2 regions of the Shewanella acanthi genome follow, and region 1 is predicted to be linked to the other one. Evidence: riboswitches for the same ligand, from Rfam matches in the RefSeq annotation. Region 1 holds a riboswitch; the other holds the start of a gene.
The links. Region 1 has a riboswitch for cyclic di-GMP ahead of K0H61_RS12555 (glycosyl hydrolase family 18 protein). Riboswitches for the same ligand answer to the same signal wherever they lie in the genome.
Positions count from the first base shown of each region.

Region 1 (8,973 bases):
ATTTTCAACGGTTTGGTATTGAAACACGATACGTTCTAGCAAGCGTTTTAGCTCCGCGCCAGCACCTTGGCTGCGGGCAAGTCTTATCCAAGCGGTAAGATCATCGGCAACGAGTTTGGAAAAACGCTTTTCCTTCAGGGACTCAACCATCCAGTTACAGATAAAATGGCTTTCTTGGGCGGGTGTGCGCTGTGCTTTTTTAGTTTGTGCAGAGGAGGTTAACTCGGCAAGGCCTGCTAGGGCTAATTCTAAAATGGCTTGGTTATAGGTTTGAGAATTCATTATTACTCCGCCGCGATTTGAGGATTATGCCGTTTAACAGAGGGGGATTTGATTGCGGCAAACTAGTTTAACAAAGCCAAAGTCAGATCAACATCTATTCTTATTTCATCACAAGTTGTGAAGCGATCTTTGCCTTAGGCTACCCAATAAAAAGCGTCCATTTGGACGCTTTTCTATTTTCTCTGCAAAATACAATTTAGCCGTTATTTTAGCTTTTTAGCCTTGCTGGGGGCTTGACCTACTTTTACCTTTACGCGGCGGCCTTGCATGCTCTTTTCTGCAACAATTTGCGCGCTAACGTTATCGCTGCGCTGTTGTTTTTTGGCAAAGCTGCGGCGGGTTTGTAGGTGTTTAAGCAGTAAATCACGGCTGCCGACTTCATAGCCTGGCACTGTGATGCGGCGAATTTTTTGGCCAATGAGTTTTTCGATATCGGCAAGCGTGCGCTCTTCTTCGCGGCTGACGAAGGAGATGGCGACACCGGATTTACCCGCGCGGCCGGTACGACCAATACGGTGCACATAGTCTTCGGCGAGGAAAGGTAAATCGTAGTTCACTACGTACTCAAGACTTGGAATATCCAAACCACGGGCGGCCACTTCGGTTGCGACTAATACGCGTACTTTACCCGATACGAATTCACGCAGGGCGCGGCGACGACTGCCTTGCGCCTTTTCGCCGTGGACGACTTCCGATGGAATACCGTCGAGATTGAGTTCTTTTACAAGATTGTCAGCATCTTCACGGGTCGCGGTAAACACCAGTACCTGCTGCCAGTTCTTCTTACCAATCAGTTCGGATAACAGCTCGCGTTTACGGCGCTGCTCGACTGGATATACCACTTGGCTCACGGTGTCCGCTGTGGTGTTTTGCTTATGTGCGCTGATCACCTGAGGTTTAACCATCATTTCGTTAGCGAGTTGTTTTACGGCGCTTGAGAAGGTGGCAGAGAACAACAGGTTTTGGCGCTTCTTGCCCACGGCCTGCATGATTTTTTGAATATCGGCGTTAAAGCCCATATCTAACATACGGTCGGCTTCGTCGAGTACTAAAAACTCCACGCTCGAAAGGCTTAAGTTACAGGCGGTTAAATGCTCGAGTAAGCGGCCTGGGGTCGCAACGATAATGTCGGCGCCGCGCTTGAGTTTTTGCGCTTGGGTCTCAACTTTTACGCCGCCGAAAATGGTTAACACGCTGAAATTAAGATACTTGCCATAGGCGACAATGTTATCTGCCACTTGAGCGGCAAGCTCACGGGTTGGCGTTAAAATCAGTACGCGGGTGTTAGATTTTTGAGTCTCGCTTGGCTTTTCAACCATCTTTTGCAGGATAGGCAGGGCAAAGGCGGCGGTTTTACCCGTACCGGTTTGCGCACTGGCGAGTACGTCCTGACCGCGGCGAATCGCAGGCATGGCTTGCTGCTGAATAGGTGTCATTTGTTGATAACCGCAATCTGAGATAGCGCGTAAAATCTCGGGGGAAAAACTAAAAGATTCAAATCTCATTTTGGATTCCTGTCATTCACTTATTCAAACATTCAAGTGTCAATTCGACCTGAAGGTACGTTTACCCCCTAAGCATATCGAAAGATAACGTAGTGGGGTATTTTACCTAGGCGGCGAACTGAGACCAAAAGGCGGGGGCGGAGTATAGCAAAGTTTTAGGTTAAAACCTGTACTTTTTAACCCCTTGATGGATTATCAATGATAAAAATAAAAAAGGATAACGCAGGGTAACGTCTTCACCCTAAAGTACAGTAAGCGTTGAGCTGTCTCGCATGTAGATTTATGCGCTATTAGCCATTGGCGGCGAATAGCGCATAAAAGATGACAACTAGCCTCGTTAGCCAAAGGCTTTACGCAGTCCCAATGCCTTTTCAGCGTTGAGCTTGAGATGATTCACCGCATCACCAATTTGATGGGTGGCTGCTAGGTTTTCGCTACTGCTTTGGCTGATGGCATGGATATTATTAGTGATTTCATTCACTACTTGACGCTGCTGAACCGCGGCGACCGCATTTTGCTGCGCGAAGTTATGGATCTCACTTACTTCTCGATAAAGGATGTCCACATTGTTGGCCGAATTTTGAATATCGGTTGCGCAGGTCTCAGCATGGGTGCGGCTCTGTTCCATCTCTTTTGCCCAGTCACTGAGCATGCTGAACATCTTATCCACGCTTTGGGAGATACTGTTGGTGGAGAGCTGGGTGCGACTCGACAGCGCTCTAACCTCATCGGCCACCACGGCAAAACCACGACCTTGTTCGCCGGCACGTGCGGCTTCGATGGCAGCATTAAGAGCAAGCAAATTAGTTTGCTCAGCGATTGAGTCAATTTCCCCCATGGCATTCGCTACACGTTGGGCTTCTAAATTCAGTTGCTGGGCATTATGGGCTGCATCGGCAACAGATTGTGCTAATGACTCAATTTTTTGGGTATTTGCCTTCATATTGGCACTGCTTTTAAGGCACAGGTCATAGGCGGTGGTGATACTGTTTGAGGTTTGCTGGGTATTATTGGCAACCTCGGCAATAGTGGAGTTCATTTCTTCCATGGCGCTGGCGAGCTGCTCAAGCTGGTGTTTCTCCTGATCTAAGCTGACATAGGTTTGCCCCGTGGTCACGACGAGTTGATTGGCGATATCATTTAATTGATTTGCCTGATCTTGAGTACGACCTAAAACGCCATTCATTTTAGCTTGCTGCATAATCAGCTGAAAATCGAGGATGGATGAAGTATCGGCCCCCGAGTAGATATAGCGACTGACTGAGTCGTATTTTGCCTTCATCTTCATCAGCTTTGCGGGAATACGAAAAGCCTCGTCATAAAAGATGGCAAGATTTATCCCCATTAGCAGGGCCCCTGCAAAGATAACGCCCCATCCCCAAATAAAGCCGGCAATGCCAAGACCCGATGCAGCCACTATGGCTGATACAAGGCGTTTTTGCTCCAAGCTTAAGGGTTTAGGAATGGCTTTACCCGTATTAAGCTGTTGGTAGAGTTTTGTTGCCTTGGAGACATATTTTAGCTGCGGTTGCACCCGTACCGATTGATAACCAACGATTTTCCCATTTTCAAACAGCGGTGATACGAAGGCATCGACCCAATAATAATCGCCATTTTTACAGCGATTTTTCACTATGCCGCGCCAGGATTGGCCCGCTTTCAATTTTTCCCACATTTCCTTAAAGGCGGCGCTCGGCATATCGCCATGGCGAACTATATTGTGTGGACTACCAATAAGTTCCTGCTCGCTGTAGCCACTGATTTCGGTAAAGCGTTCATTGACATAGGTAATCACGCCGCGGCTATCTGTGGTGGAGATCAATTCATCTTGAGCATTAAGACGGACTTCTTGGGAATTGGATTTAAGCTGATGGGTTGGTCGACTCGGCTGACGCGGGCTCATGTAAAGGTTCCATTTAGATCAGGCTTGCGGGCCTTTTATCACAGGCTAGGGGATGACACTGCCCCGATAAAACGGCGGATTTGTGATAATGGTACCATTTTTGTGTGGATATTAGAGAGGGGTTTTTAACGTTATCCTTAAATATTTTAATGTTTTAAATTTTGTTAATTACTTAAAAAGGTTGTGTTTTTCTATTGGCTTAAGCGCTTGGATGGCTAAGACTTTTAGTGATGCACTCCGTTTACATAAATGAGCTAGGCTAGCGCAATCGTGGCTCGGCAGATGACGCCTTAGGTGAAAAACAAAAAGCCCGAGTGATTCACTGGGGCTTTTTTATATCGAACTACTCAAACCGCAAAATTAAATGGCGCGGGTTGCCTGAGTCAACCAAGCCAGTTCATCACCCGACATCAATGGAGATAGGGTATTAAACACTTTTTGGTGGTAGGCGTTAAACCAAGTAACTTCTTCTTGAGTTAACAGTGTCTTATCGATAAGACGCGAATCCATAGGAATGAGTGTCAGTGCGTCAAATTCATAGATTTCACGCTCGGCGCCTTTCAAGGCTTCACATGGCTGTACTACGACGAGGTTTTCGAGGCGAATACCGAAGCAGTCGGCGCGGTAATAGCCAGGCTCATTGGATAACACCATGCCAGGGAGTAATTGAACGGCGTTAATGTTCTTGCCGATGCGCTGCGGCCCTTCATGTACGCTCAAGAAATGTCCCACGCCATGGCCCGTGCCATGGTCGTAATCGAAGCCATGTTGCCACAGGTATTGACGGGCAAAAGCATCGAGCTGTTGTCCGGTAGTGCCCTTGGGGAAGCGTGCTTGATCGAGTGCAATATGGCCTTTTAATACCAAGGTCACCATTTTTTTCTGCTCATCGGTCACCTTACCGATAGCGATGGTGCGGGTAACGTCGGTTGTGCCATCGAGGTACTGGGCGCCAGAATCCACCAAATAAATGCTGTCCATGGCCATCAAAGCTGGCGTGCCATTGTTGTGGTTGTAATGGCACATGGCCGCATTTGGGCCGGCGGCAGAAATGGTATCGAAACTTGGCTCGCGATACTGTGGATCTTCGAGGCGGAAGCTTTCTAACTTATCGGCAAGTGTGGCTTCATCGTGCAGACGCTTGGCTGCAACTTCATTGTCTAACCAAGCCAGGAAGCGACTCACGGCGACACCATCGCGGATATGACAGGCACGCATGCCAGCAAGTTCGGCGGCATTTTTCTGCGCCTTTGGTAAGGATACTGGGTCTATGCCAGCGATTAACAGTGCGCCAGCTTCACGGGCAATATTTTGCGACCAAGCGTTGGCAGAATTTGGATCGGCAAGCAGCTTCACGCCCTTAAGGCTTGCCAGCGTATCTGCGAGTGACGTTTCAGCCTTAAAGCTAACGCCTGTGCCCACATGGGCTTCGATACCCTCTGGAAGCTTGGTTAAATCGGTGAATAACTGCATGTCGCCATTGGCGTGCAGCAGGGCAGAGCCTAGTACCACAGGGAAGCGTGGTACATCGTTTCCACGAATGTTAAGTAACCAGCAGTAGGAATCCGGCGCGGCAATCAGTGCTACATCGGCGCCGGCTTTTTTCACTAACGCACCAATTTCTGTACGTTTCTGCTGACTGGTTTTGCCTGCACTGTCATTGCTGAACAGTAAAATCGGTGCACTTGAGAGCGCAGGTCTATCCTGCCAATGTTTGTCGATGGGGTTTTGCTCAACATTGACGAGTTCAATGTGTGCTTTTGCCAGTGTCGCCTTGGCATTTTCAAACCAAGCTAGGGTATGAAGGCGTGCATCAAAACCCACACGAGAATGGGCTGGCAGGGTGTCGCACAACCACTCAATTTGTGGTGTGTCGGTTAAGCTTTCATAGCTAAATAGATTGGCATCGACCTGTAGGCGCACCTGCACTGTATAACGGCCATCGGTGAAAATGGCGGCCTTATCCCTGAGCACTATCGCCATACCGGCCGAGCCGGTAAAGCCCGTTGCCCATAGCAGGCGCTCATTATGCTCAGGCACATATTCACCGAGGTATTCATCGGCACGGGGAATAATAAAAGCATCGAGATTAGCATTGGCGAGTTCGCCACGAATGGCATCGAGGCGGCTGGCAATTGCTTGAGATGGGTTTGACGGCATAGGGACTCCAATTGGGCGGCAATCACGACACATTAATGCTAACCATAGCAAGGTTCGTAAGCCAAGGAATAGGCGTGATGATTCTAGTTGATACGCTAATGGGCTGGGATTATCGCAAACAATGACCAAGATGCAAGGGGAGCTAGATAGGATTTTGTATACAAATTTTAATGGCTTTTAGCTTGGCAGCCATCGCGTGGGATTATTTACACATTCGGCATCACTATTACGCAGCGGCCTTGGTTCGACGTCAGCTAATGGAGAAATATTCAAATCTACTTAACCATTTTTTGTTAATAATAAGTTGCATTCTAAATCAGCTCGCGTTTATGCTTAACTCGTTTTGACAGCGCTGTCAAAATTGTGAAAGGCAAACCAGTTGAAAGACTGGGACGCAAAGCCTCCGGTCTAAGGGTATGTGGTACCTATGATAGCGGGGATACCGCAGGTTGTTTCTTCATGCGCCTCAAGTGCATGGTTTTAAGAGTGTTGTTTCCTGTCTACGCGTTGTTTGCCTTATTGATAAATAGTTTATTCAATAGGGATTTCTCATGTTTAAGACTCAATTATCTACCCCTGCGCTGCTGGTGGCTTCGGTTCTGGCTTCTGCCTGCAGTTTCGATGCACTGGCCGCTAAGCCTGGCAAACCAACACTTGCTTGGGGGGAAACTAAGTTCGCGATTGTCGAGGTCAATCAATCGGCCACGGCCTACGAACAGTTAGTCACAGTGAAAGATGCCGCCGATGTGTCGGTCAGTTGGAACCTTTGGAGTGGCGATGTTGGCAATACCGCTAAAGTGTTGTTAAACGGCCAAGTGGCATGGGAAGGACCCTCGAGCGCATCTGGCACAGCAAATTTTAAAGTGAGTCAGGGCGGTCGTTATCAGTTGCAGGTGCAACTGTGTAATAGCGAGGGCTGCACTGCAAGTGATGCGCGAGAGATCCTTGTCGCCGATACCGACGGCAGTCATTTGTTGCCATTAAAATCGGCACTGGCTGAAAACAACCGTCCCTACGTCAATAAGTCGGGCAAAGTGGTGGGTAGTTACTTTGTTGAGTGGGGCGTCTATGGCCGTAAATTCCCTGTCGATAAAATCCCAGCACAAAACCTGACCCATATTCTCTATGGCTTTACCCCGATTTGTGGTGGCAATGGCATTAACGACAGCCTTAAGGAAATTGAAGGCAGTTTCCAAGCGCTGCAGCGCGCCTGTAGTGGCCGCAGCGATTTTAAAGTAGCGATTCATGACCCTTGGGCCGCAATTCAAATGCCGCAGGTCGGTGTGAGTGATTACTCCGACCCATATAAAGGTAACTTCGGCCAATTGATGGCGCTCAAGCAAGCCTATCCTGATTTAAAAATCCTCCCCTCGGTGGGAGGCTGGACGTTATCCGATCCCTTTTTCTTTTTAGACGATAGTGCCAAGCGTGCGACCTTTGTCGCTTCGGTCAAAGAGTTTTTACAAACCTGGAAATTCTTTGATGGGGTGGATATCGACTGGGAATTCCCAGGCGGTAATGGCGCCAACACCAGCTTAGGAAAGCCAACCGATGGCCAAACCTACGTGACCCTTATGCGGGAACTGAGGGCCATGCTGGATGAGCTCAGCGCCGAAACCGGTCGCAGTTATGAGTTAACCTCGGCGATTAGTGCGGGTGACGATAAAATTGTGAAGGTGGATTATCAGGCTGCTCAGCAATATATGGATTACCTGTTCCTGATGAGTTACGACTTTAACGGTGGCTGGAGTAATACCGAGCTTGGTCATCAGACCAACCTCTATGAAGCGAGTTGGGATCCTAACATTCGCTATACCACTGACAATGGCGTTAAAGCGCTATTAGCCCAAGGCGTGACACCGAGCAAAATTGTTGTAGGTGCTGCTATGTATGGCCGTGGCTGGACTGGCGTGCATGGTTATTCGGGCAATAACCCCTTCACAGGGACTGCTACCGGAAAAGTAAAAGGGACTTGGGAGGCTGGGGTTGTCGATTATCGCCAAATCGTAAATGACTATATGGGCGCAGGCTGGAGTTATAGCTACGATGAAACCGCCGAGGCGCCCTCGGTGTTTAATGCTGCTACTGGCGATCTAATTACGTTTGACGATCCGCGTTCGGTGAAAGCCAAGGGGCAGTATGTGTTGGCAAACCAATTAGCTGGGTTATTTGCCTGGGAAATCGATGCCGACAATGGCGATATCCTCAATGCAATGCACGAAGGGCTTGGTCATGGTGAGGGTGTCACTCCTCCTGCTAACAAGGCGCCAATCGCCAATGCGGGCAACGATATCGTGGTCACAGGCCCAGCAGACGTTGTGCTTTCTGGCAGTGCGTCACGGGATCCTGAAAACGGCGCATTAACCTACGAATGGACGCAAACCTCAGGCCCGAGTATCGCCATCAGTAATGCCGATGTTGCCGATGTGTCGATATTCCTTGGTGCTGTCACTGTCGATACACAATACCGTTTTACCCTTACTGTGACCGATTCAGAAGGCTTAAGCGCCAGCGATACAGTGATGATCACCAATAAAGCACTAACGGCTAATCAAGCACCTGAAGTTTCTGTTACCTCTAGCGCAACAGTCGAAGCGGGGAGCGCTGTAACCATCAGTGCCAGTGCCACTGATGAAGATGGCGATGCTCTTACCTACGTTTGGTCTGTGCCCGCTGGGATCAGTGCTTCTGGGATTAATAGCCCAACACTGGTGCTGACAGGGCCTAATGTTACGACACAAACCCAATATGGTCTCAGCCTGCTGGTTTCCGATGGCGCCTTAGATACCACTGCCACGGTCAACCTAACCGTTACGCCTAAGGCCACAACTGGCGGTGGTTGCTCGGCGATAGATCCCAATGCGGGTAATTACCCCGCTTGGAGCGCAGCAAAGATTTACAATACGGGCGATACCGTTAGCTATAACCAACTGGTGTGGAAGGCAAAATACTGGACCCAAGGTAATACACCGTCACGCACAGCTGACCAATGGCTGCTACTAAGCCAAGTCGAACTCGGTTGGGATGCGCAGGTAGCCTATGTTGGCGGCGCGACCACCATTTACCATGGTCGTCAATGGCAGGCCAGTTACTGGACTAAGGGCGATGTACCAGGCGCTTCTG
Region 1 is NZ_CP080413.1:2,907,441-2,916,413, reverse strand. It holds gene K0H61_RS12575 (DUF2913 family protein) at 1-282, opposite strand, end outside; gene K0H61_RS12570 (DEAD/DEAH box helicase) at 486-1,787, opposite strand; gene K0H61_RS12565 (methyl-accepting chemotaxis protein) at 2,125-3,690, opposite strand; gene K0H61_RS12560 (aminopeptidase P family protein) at 4,051-5,850, opposite strand; cyclic di-GMP riboswitch class I at 6,210-6,297, shown strand; gene K0H61_RS12555 (glycosyl hydrolase family 18 protein) at 6,402-8,973, shown strand, end outside.

Region 2 (8,973 bases), 2.0 Mb from region 1:
ATTGAAACTGACTGAAGAAGAAATGCAGACCCTTCTTCAAGGTTTAGACAAAAAGTTAAACGACAAGCGTCAAGAACAAGCGACTGCGATTGCTGCTAAGAATATCGAAGAAGGTAAAAAATTCCTCGAAACTAACAAAGCAAAAGCTGGCGTAGTGACGACTGAATCTGGTCTGCAATATGAAGTGTTAACACCAGGTACAGGTGAAAAACCAGCGGCTGAAGACACGGTAGAAGTAGATTACGTGGGTACACTGATCGACGGTACTGAGTTCGATAGCTCATACAAACGTGGTCAAACCGCTAAGTTCCCATTAAACCGCGTTATTCCAGGCTGGACTGAAGGCGTACAATTAATGCCAGTTGGCGCTAAGTACAAGTTCGTTATCCCATCTGAATTAGCTTACGGTGACCGTGACACTGGTACTATTCCACCTAACTCAACTCTGATTTTCGAAGTTGAATTGAAATCAGTTGAGAAAGCTCAGGCGCCAGTTGCTGCTGCCGATGCTGCTAAATAATTAACATTGAATGTTAAAAGTATAAGCCGCTCTATGAGCGGCTTTTTTATGACTGATTTTCCGCTTTAATCCTTTCGACACTTTTCCATCAGTAAAATACATTCAAGAGCCTAAAATCTTGTCATCCTCCTGAACTACACTCTATAGCGATAAGGCATATTGGCCTTTTAGCGCAAATTGAAAGGGCGCTCTAGGGGGAGTGATGATATTACCGACAGCCGAAGTTGTTGCAGGGAAAATGCCGGTACCCTTATGGTTCAAGTTTATAGCGATACTCAGTCTGCTATGGAATATTGCAGGGGGTATGGCGTTTATAATGCAAATAACCATGACCCCCGAAGCGATGGCGCAATTAGGCCCGAATCAAATCAAACTTTACGAAACTGCACCCGGATGGCTCGATATCCTCTTTGGTGTTGCGGTTCTGAGCGGTGTTATAGGCTGTTTATTGCTGGTTTTTAAACAATCCCACTCCTACAAGTTGTTCGTACTGTCCTTTTTGGCGGCTCTTTTGCAGATGAGTTATGTGTTTGGAATTCAGCATGCGGCGCAGTTATTGGGCGTTCAGGCGCTAGTGATGCCAAGTATTGTGCTTTTATGGGGGGCTTTTTTGATTTGGTTGAGTCGATTTGGTATGGCTAAAGGTTAATTGAAGTAGTGATGAATATTGATTTACAGCTTCTGGTTTATTAGCACAGCCTTAGTTGTTGAACTTCATCAACTTCTTAGTAAACTGCTCCCTAGTGTTATTTACTAGGATGTTAAAATGAGTATTTGGTTTAAACCTGTAAGCTTGGAAGACTGTGCCAAAATGGCCGATGGGATCAGCGGTAAGGGCACACTGATGAAAACCTTAGGGATTGAAATCAGTGAAATTGGCGATGACTACTTAAAGGCGACCATGCCGGCATCGCCTGATATTCACAATCCACTTGGCATTGTGCACGGCGGTGCCAATGTGGCATTAGCCGAAACTGTGGCCAGCTATGCTGCAAACTTTGTCGTTGATTTTGAGAAGTTTTACTGTGTCGGCCAAGAAATCAACGCCAACCATCTGCGGGCGTCCCGAAATGGTGTGTTAACGGCAACGGCTAAGCCCGTTCACTTAGGTAAACGCAGCTCTGTATGGGAAATCTTAATTCATAATAGTGCAGGTGAGCTAACCTGTATTTCACGGATGACAGCTGCGGTAGTAGAACGCTAACAGCAATGCACCAACCTACTCCGGCAGAGAAGTATCAATACTTTAAATTTATGAGTAAATAGATAAGGAATTTGATATGGAAACAGCGATGATTTGGGAGTGGGTTGGGTACTTGGCCTCTGTCGTGGTGGCCGTCTCGTTAATGATGTCAAATATCAAAAAGCTGCGTTGGTGGAATTTAGTTGGTGCAGCTTTGTTTGTTGCCTATGGATTGGCCATCGCAGCTTATCCAGTGGCAGCAGTAAACTTTTTTATCGTATTAATCGATGCTTATTACCTTATTGTGCTCTATCGACAACAATCGACTTAAGTCTCTGTGTTTATGTATCTAATTGAATTTGCTAATGTAAAAATTAAGTTTTATTTAAGTTAGAGTTCACGTTTTCCGTACGTCAGTTTGATATCGATTCTCATTTATCCGTACTATTCACCCGACTAAACGTTGGGTTCTGGTATGAGCCCCTCATGGTTTATTCGAGATTATCGATTATTTTAATCATTTTTATAGATTATTTAAATCTGTATTAATCGTTTTCTTCAATTTCTGTTTATCCCTATTCTAGGTTCATCGACTACACGTCGCCCGCCAAGGAGATTAGCCATGGCTACTATTTTCGATTTAATTGAATCTTGGGTTAACACCAATCAAGAATGAGGAACAAGGTATGAGTCAACAGTATTTAACGAGTCAAAACGGTTCTCCAATTGCTGACGATCAAAACTCTTTGTCAGCGGGTGAGCGTGGTCCAGTATTATTACAAGATTGGCATCTCATTGAAAAATTAGCCCACTTTAACCGCGAGCGTATTCCTGAACGTGTCGTTCATGCTAAAGGTACCGGGGTTTACGGTACTTTCACCCTGACTAAAGATTTAAGCGAATTCACTCTTGCCGACCACTTTAACGGTGTGGGCAAACAAACTGAGACCTTCGTACGTTTCTCAACCGTAGGTGGTGAAATGGGCTCAGCCGATGCCGAGCGTGACCCACGTGGTTTTGGTCTGCGTTTCTATACGGCCCGTGGTAACCATGACATCGTCGGTAATAACACGCCGACTTTCTTCCTGCGTGACGGTATTAAGTTCCCGGACTTTATCCATACGCAAAAGCGTAACCCAATGACTAACCTCAAAGATCCACAGGCAATGTGGGACTTCTGGTCATTAAACCCTGAAGCCATGCATCAAGTGACTATTTTGATGTCTGACCGTGGTATTCCGGCAAACTACCGTCAAATGCACGGCTATGGCTCACACACTTTCTCATTTTGGAATGCCAAGGGTGAGCGTTTTTGGGTGAAGTTCCATTTCAAATCACAGCAAGGTGTCGTGAACTTAACCAACGAACAGGCGGATAAGTTAAAGGGTATCGATCCTGACTCATCTCAGCGTGATATGGTTGTGGCTATTACCGACGGTAACTTCCCACGTTGGTCTGTTAACGTACAGATTATGCCTGAGAGCGACGCCAACACTTACCACATCAACCCATTCGATTTAACCAAGGTGTGGCCGCATGCGGACTACCCATTAATCGAAATCGGTATGCTGGAGCTGAACCGCTTACCACAAAACTACTTCGCCGAAGTAGAGCAAGTGGCCTTAGCACCAAGCAACTTAGTACCTGGTGTGGGCGCATCGCCAGACAAAATGCTGCAGGCGCGTTTATTCGCCTACGCCGATGCCCAGCGTTACCGTATTGGCGCTAACTATAACCAGTTGCCTGTGAACTGCCCACATGCCACTAAGGCAAACCATCATCAACGTGGCGGCGCAATGGCGGGCACTCAATGTCCATTCCATGGCGGACAAACCGGTGGCGATGCATCGGCTAACTATGGTCCAAGCACCGTCACTAATGCACTGGTCGAGCCTTCACAATTTGCAGAACCTCCACTGCGTTTAGAAGGTGAGGCAGCCCGTTACAGCCGCTACAACCAAGACGATTATACTCAGGCGGGAAATCTGTACCGTATGTTCAGTGAAGGTGAAAGAGCGCGCTTAGTTGAGACTATTACTGGCTCATTAAGCCAAGCGAGCGTAGATGTGCAGCAACGTATGGTTGCCCACTTCGAGAAAGCCGATGCCGATTACGGCCAGCGTATCAAGACAGTGTTAGGTCTTTAAGCATTAAGCTTGTAATCGCTAAGCTTGCAATCGCAAGCTCCCATTAAGGGTATTGAAATCGATAAATTAAAAAGGCCAGTGAAATTTCACTGGCCTTTTTGTTTGGGTTTCGCGTAAGTGTTATCGTAGCAGCAACTCTTGCCTCAACGATAAGCTCAAGAATTAATACACTAAAGTGACTATACCTAGGAGGGCGAATAACACGGCGCAGCCCCTGTGGATCCAATTTAGTGGTAATTTTTCGGCGCTAAAGTGACCCGCTAACACCACTGGTACGTTAGCAAGCAACATGCCTAAGGTGGTGCCTGTCACGACCATGACAAGCGCATCGTATTTAGCCGATAACACCACGGTGGCGATTTGGGTTTTGTCACCCATTTCGGCGATAAAGAACAGAATAAAGGTCGCGATAAAAGGGCCCATTTGATAAAAGCGGCTCTCTTCGGAATCCACTTTATCCGGCACTAATACCCAGAGCGCGATCGCAAAGAAAGAGGCTGCTACCAGATAGCGGGCGACTTCTGGGCTGACCCAATCGATAGCCCATTGGCCAATCCAAGCGGCGGCGAAATGGTTAAACAGAGTTGCGAGCAAAATCCCCAAGATAATCGCGGTTTTATTTTTAAATCTTGCGGCGAGTAATAGGGCAAGTAATTGGGTTTTATCGCCAATTTCGGCAATGGCAACCGTAAAGGTTGAGGCTAATAGCGCTTCCAAGTGTGTTCCTTTTAGGGGTGGTTTTGACATAAGCACAATAAAACCGTCCACCCCTAGGTGCGGTTATTGTGCTCAGGTCTTGCTGGGCAAATCGATGATTTGCTGTGAACACCATGGCATGAGGCCAAGTATGTTGATGTTCACCCTAGATTTCTAAGCTTTGAAATCCAGTTAGCTACTCCCCCGAAGCGAGGCAGGCATTATAACCAAGTGAGTTTGGGTTTCAAGGCTGATGTTATCAATTATTGCGCAATGAATTCTGACGGGTGTCAAGTTATCAACCATTGCATTGTTGTAAGCTATTGATATAAAGTGAATTATATTTTAACTGCGCGGTCTTTGATTGTTGCGTTGGCCAAGTCTTAGTATTGAGCTAGAAGTTGTTAACTTTTGGCTTTCAAGACATTCAATCTATTTGGCAAACTAATTGAAAAATTAGAACGCAAAGCCTCCAGTCTAAGGTTTGGTTAGGAAATAACTCAACTAAGATAGCGGGGTTGCTTCAGGAACAACGACTAAACCAAGGTTTAGCGCTGCGTTTCTGTGAAAAATAAACGTCTTTGCCTAAACGCTGTTTTGCCAAATACCACTTTTATCGAAATGCTTTCGCGGTTTGGAAAGCACACTTTGGAATATCAGAAAGTGGAGTTAAATAAAGTGAATTATCCAACTGTTTTTAATCAACTCTCCCTAAATAAAGTCAGTAAGTTAACTGAAAATGCCTTCGCACTCAGTGTATCTTGCGCCCTCTTAAGCCAAAGCTTTCCGCCCACGGTTATATGGTGTCACCGGAATCTCGCTCCTACGCCTGTAAGCTTGGCAATAACGTCAATTGTGGTGCCATACAATGGGATCCGCAAAGTGCTGAAGGACCATCCGTTTTCCCTGAAGTGGGGCCTACCGATGAAAAAATTGCCTCTGCGGCCAATTCAGCCTTTCAACCTTGACGTGTAAAGTCCAAGTTGTTGGGCTAAAAGTGATATCAGCGGAGGTTGGAATCAATTTAGCTGGCAATTCACTGCCATCACATTACGCGCAACTGGCGTTACTATTTAACCCGTCAGGACTGGGATCAAAACCAACCTTTGAGTCGTGCTAGTTTCGAATTGGCGCCATTTTGTGTGATCGATGGCGGCATGACTCAACCCGCAAAATTAACTCCCCATAACTGTTATGTGCCCGAGGGGCGGACTGGCTATCAGGTGATTTTAGCGGTGTGGGAAGTGGGTGATGCCACCAACAGTTTCAACAACGTGCTGGATGTTAACTTCAGTGGTGGCAGTGTCACGCCGCAGGAGTGGACGGATATCTGTGAGATTAATCCCTCTTTCGATTTGAAGGCAGGCTATAAGGTCATGACTTGGGTATTGAATGCCAATGGTGAAATGACGGCGAAACAGACGGTAGTGTCCATTGCAAATACGACTTAAGGGGCAAAGGAAAATTGGCCGTTTATGTTGGCGTCAGCCATCAATAGTCAACAAACCGAGCTAAAAGCTGGGCAGCAAAATGCTTCGGGGGATAAGCCCTGTTTACGGAAAAAATGAGGTGTTTAGTGCGCCCAATTCAGGTATCGAACGTGTAGAGGTAATTTTGATATTGCTCCTGAAACCGCGTCGCTGCTGTAAGTAACCTCACTTGCCGATAATTATTGGATTGAAGATGGCGCAGTGCAGCTGACATTTGATGTGACCACAAATGCGAAGATGAAATGTCTGCCTAACTCTTTAGCCACGATGGCTGTGCGGCAGGTTTTGTGACGCAAACGGTGAATAACAATAGTGTAAGTCTGGCACTGAAGGTGGTCGAGCCAGTGGCTGGCCATTATCATCTACAGGTGAAGGCTGAATACCAGCAGGGCGAAGTTATCCAACAACACTTTGATATCTTTCTTAAGGATAAAGCGCCAGTAACGGATACTGACTTTGTTTTCCCCGAGGGACTGTCTAGCTATGTTGCGGGCACTAAAGTGTTACAGCTTAAAACGGGTAAGGTTTATCAATGTAAACCATGGCCATATAGCGCCTACTGCGTGCAATGGTCGGCTACTGCTACTGGATTTGAGCTGGGAGTAGGGGCAAACTGGGCTCTTGCATGGACCGAGTTGTCGTTTTAAAAGCACTAAAATAGGCCCTTGGTGGCTTAACTATCAAAACTCTACCAAGTTAACTAACTTTGTAGGGTTTTTCTTTTTGTCGCTTAACGTTAGATAAAGTGAGTTCTATAAATACGCTTTAGACTTTGGCCGATAGTGCTATCTTTGTAGATAACTGGCTTGCCCACTGGGTTTGGCTCTGTTAATGTCCCTAGCTAATTCGTTACCGACAGTTCAAGCTCGGTGTTTTTAAGGCAATTTAAAATTGAAATTACTGTCACATTTCTGCGTTCGATTTAGTTAGCCTCAATGGCAACTGGGTTGAAATATTCAAAAGCTATTGGGGCCAACTGATCTGCTTGTTTGAGATCTGATTGGATGCTTGAGTTAAGTGACGCTTTTAGTTTGAAAATGCTTTTAGCTTAATGACAGAGTGCGCAAGGCTTTATCCTTCATATCTACTCAAAAACTTCAAAATAAAAATTAATACTGAATAGGATAATTGTGTGAATTCAAAAATGTTAGGCTCGATTGCCATTGTGGCGGGCACCGCCATTGGCGCGGGAATGTTGGCATTACCTTTAGCCACCGCTGCACTGGGGATGATCCCTGCTATTTTACTGCTGGTGGTCGTTTGGGGGATTTCGGCTTACACTTCATTGCTGATGCTCGAAATCAACCTGCGTACTGGGGTGGGTGATAACGTCCATGCCATTACTGGCAAATTACTGGGCAAGAATGGCCAGATTATTCAAGGCGCTTCCTTCTTAAGTTTACTCTTCGCCCTGACTGCGGCGTATCTGACCGGTGGTTCATCACTTTTGGTGTTAAAAGCCAAAACCATGTTTGATGTTGCCTTAGATAATCAATTGGCCGTGGTGCTGTTTACGTTAGTGCTTGGCGGTTTTGCGGCATTAGGGGTTGCATGGGTTGATAAAGCGTCGCGCTTACTGTTTTCTTTGATGATCGTACTGTTGGTCGTCGTTGTGCTGTTCTTGCTGCCAGAAGTCAGTATTTCAAACATGGCGACCAGCGCCATTGCGGATTCAATGACTAGCAGTTGGATGGCAGCAATCCCTGTCGTGTTTACCTCTTTTGGTTTCCATGTGTGTATTGCGACCTTAGTGCGTTATTTAGATGGCGACGCGGTGTCACTGCGCAAGGTACTGCTGATTGGCTCAACCATACCATTAGCATGCTATATCTTTTGGTTATTGGTGACCCTTGGCACAGTGGGAGGCACCCAAATCAGCGGTTTTGAAGGTTCATTACCCGCTCTAATTAGCGCGCTACAGGAAATTGCCCATATTGAATGGATCAGCAAGTGTATCTCACTATTTGCCGATTTAGCCCTGGTGACCTCATTCCTTGGGGTAACTTTAAGTCTTTATGATTTTGTTGCCGAATTAACCCGTGCTAAAAATAACTTAGCGGGTCGCGTGCAAACATGGCTTATCACTTTTGTGCCGCCGCTATTATGCGCGCTTTATATTCCAGAGGGTTTCGTGGCGGTATTGGGCTTTGCAGCGGTGCCTTTGGTGGTGATGATTATCTTCCTACCGATTGCGATGGCACTGCGTCAACGTCAAGCCACATCTCAGGGATATCAGGTCGCGGGCGGTGGTTTAGCCCTCAGTATTGCGGGTTTACTTGGCGCTGTGATTATTGCTGCGCAGCTATTTGTGGCGCTCTAATCTCTGATTGAGCAGACTGCATGTTCATTGACATGAACCGCGAAACATTGCTTATTTAATCTGCTTTGTAAGCGAATTTGTCTGAGTCTGTTATACCAATAGTTCATTATGCTAAAGTCAGGCCCGTGCCTGACTTTTTGCTTTTTAGCGTTTCACGAACTTGTTTTTATTAACGAAATAGTCGCGCAGCACCAGGCTTTTTTCACCCTATAATGGACTTAAAATAATGAAAAAATGGTTACTCTCAGTTGCTGTGGCCGCAGTGTTTGCAGCCCAAGCTGACGAAGGTATGTGGCAGCCTCATCAGCTGCCGGCAATGGCGGATGAACTCAAGGCGAAAGGTTTGGAGATTGATGCCAAATCGATTTCAAAATTGACCGAATTCCCAATGAATGCAGTGATTAGCCTCGGTGGCTGCACTGCATCTTTTGTGTCACCAAAGGGATTGGTGGTTACCAACCATCACTGCGCATACGGTTCTATTCAATATAACTCTACCCCTGAAAAGAATCTGTTAGAAAATGGCTTCTTAGCTAAAACCTTCGCCGATGAATTACCTGCAGCGCCGGGTTCACGTGTATATGTCACCGAAGATGTCACCAACGTAACTGATAAAG
Region 2 is NZ_CP080413.1:859,395-868,367, forward strand. It holds gene fkpA (FKBP-type peptidyl-prolyl cis-trans isomerase) at 1-520, shown strand, start outside; gene K0H61_RS03795 (hypothetical protein) at 723-1,169, shown strand; gene K0H61_RS03800 (PaaI family thioesterase) at 1,287-1,724, shown strand; gene K0H61_RS03805 (hypothetical protein) at 1,801-2,034, shown strand; gene katB (catalase KatB) at 2,390-3,850, shown strand; gene K0H61_RS03815 (TMEM165/GDT1 family protein) at 4,013-4,567, opposite strand; cyclic di-GMP riboswitch class I at 4,975-5,072, shown strand; partial or broken gene K0H61_RS17775 (lytic polysaccharide monooxygenase) at 5,347-5,997, shown strand; gene K0H61_RS17780 (hypothetical protein) at 6,022-6,114, shown strand; gene K0H61_RS17785 (hypothetical protein) at 6,336-6,683, shown strand; gene K0H61_RS03825 (aromatic amino acid transport family protein) at 7,181-8,356, shown strand; gene K0H61_RS03830 (S46 family peptidase) at 8,583-8,973, shown strand, end outside.
Region 2: another riboswitch for cyclic di-GMP. It lies ahead of K0H61_RS17775 (lytic polysaccharide monooxygenase); the one in region 1 lies ahead of K0H61_RS12555 (glycosyl hydrolase family 18 protein).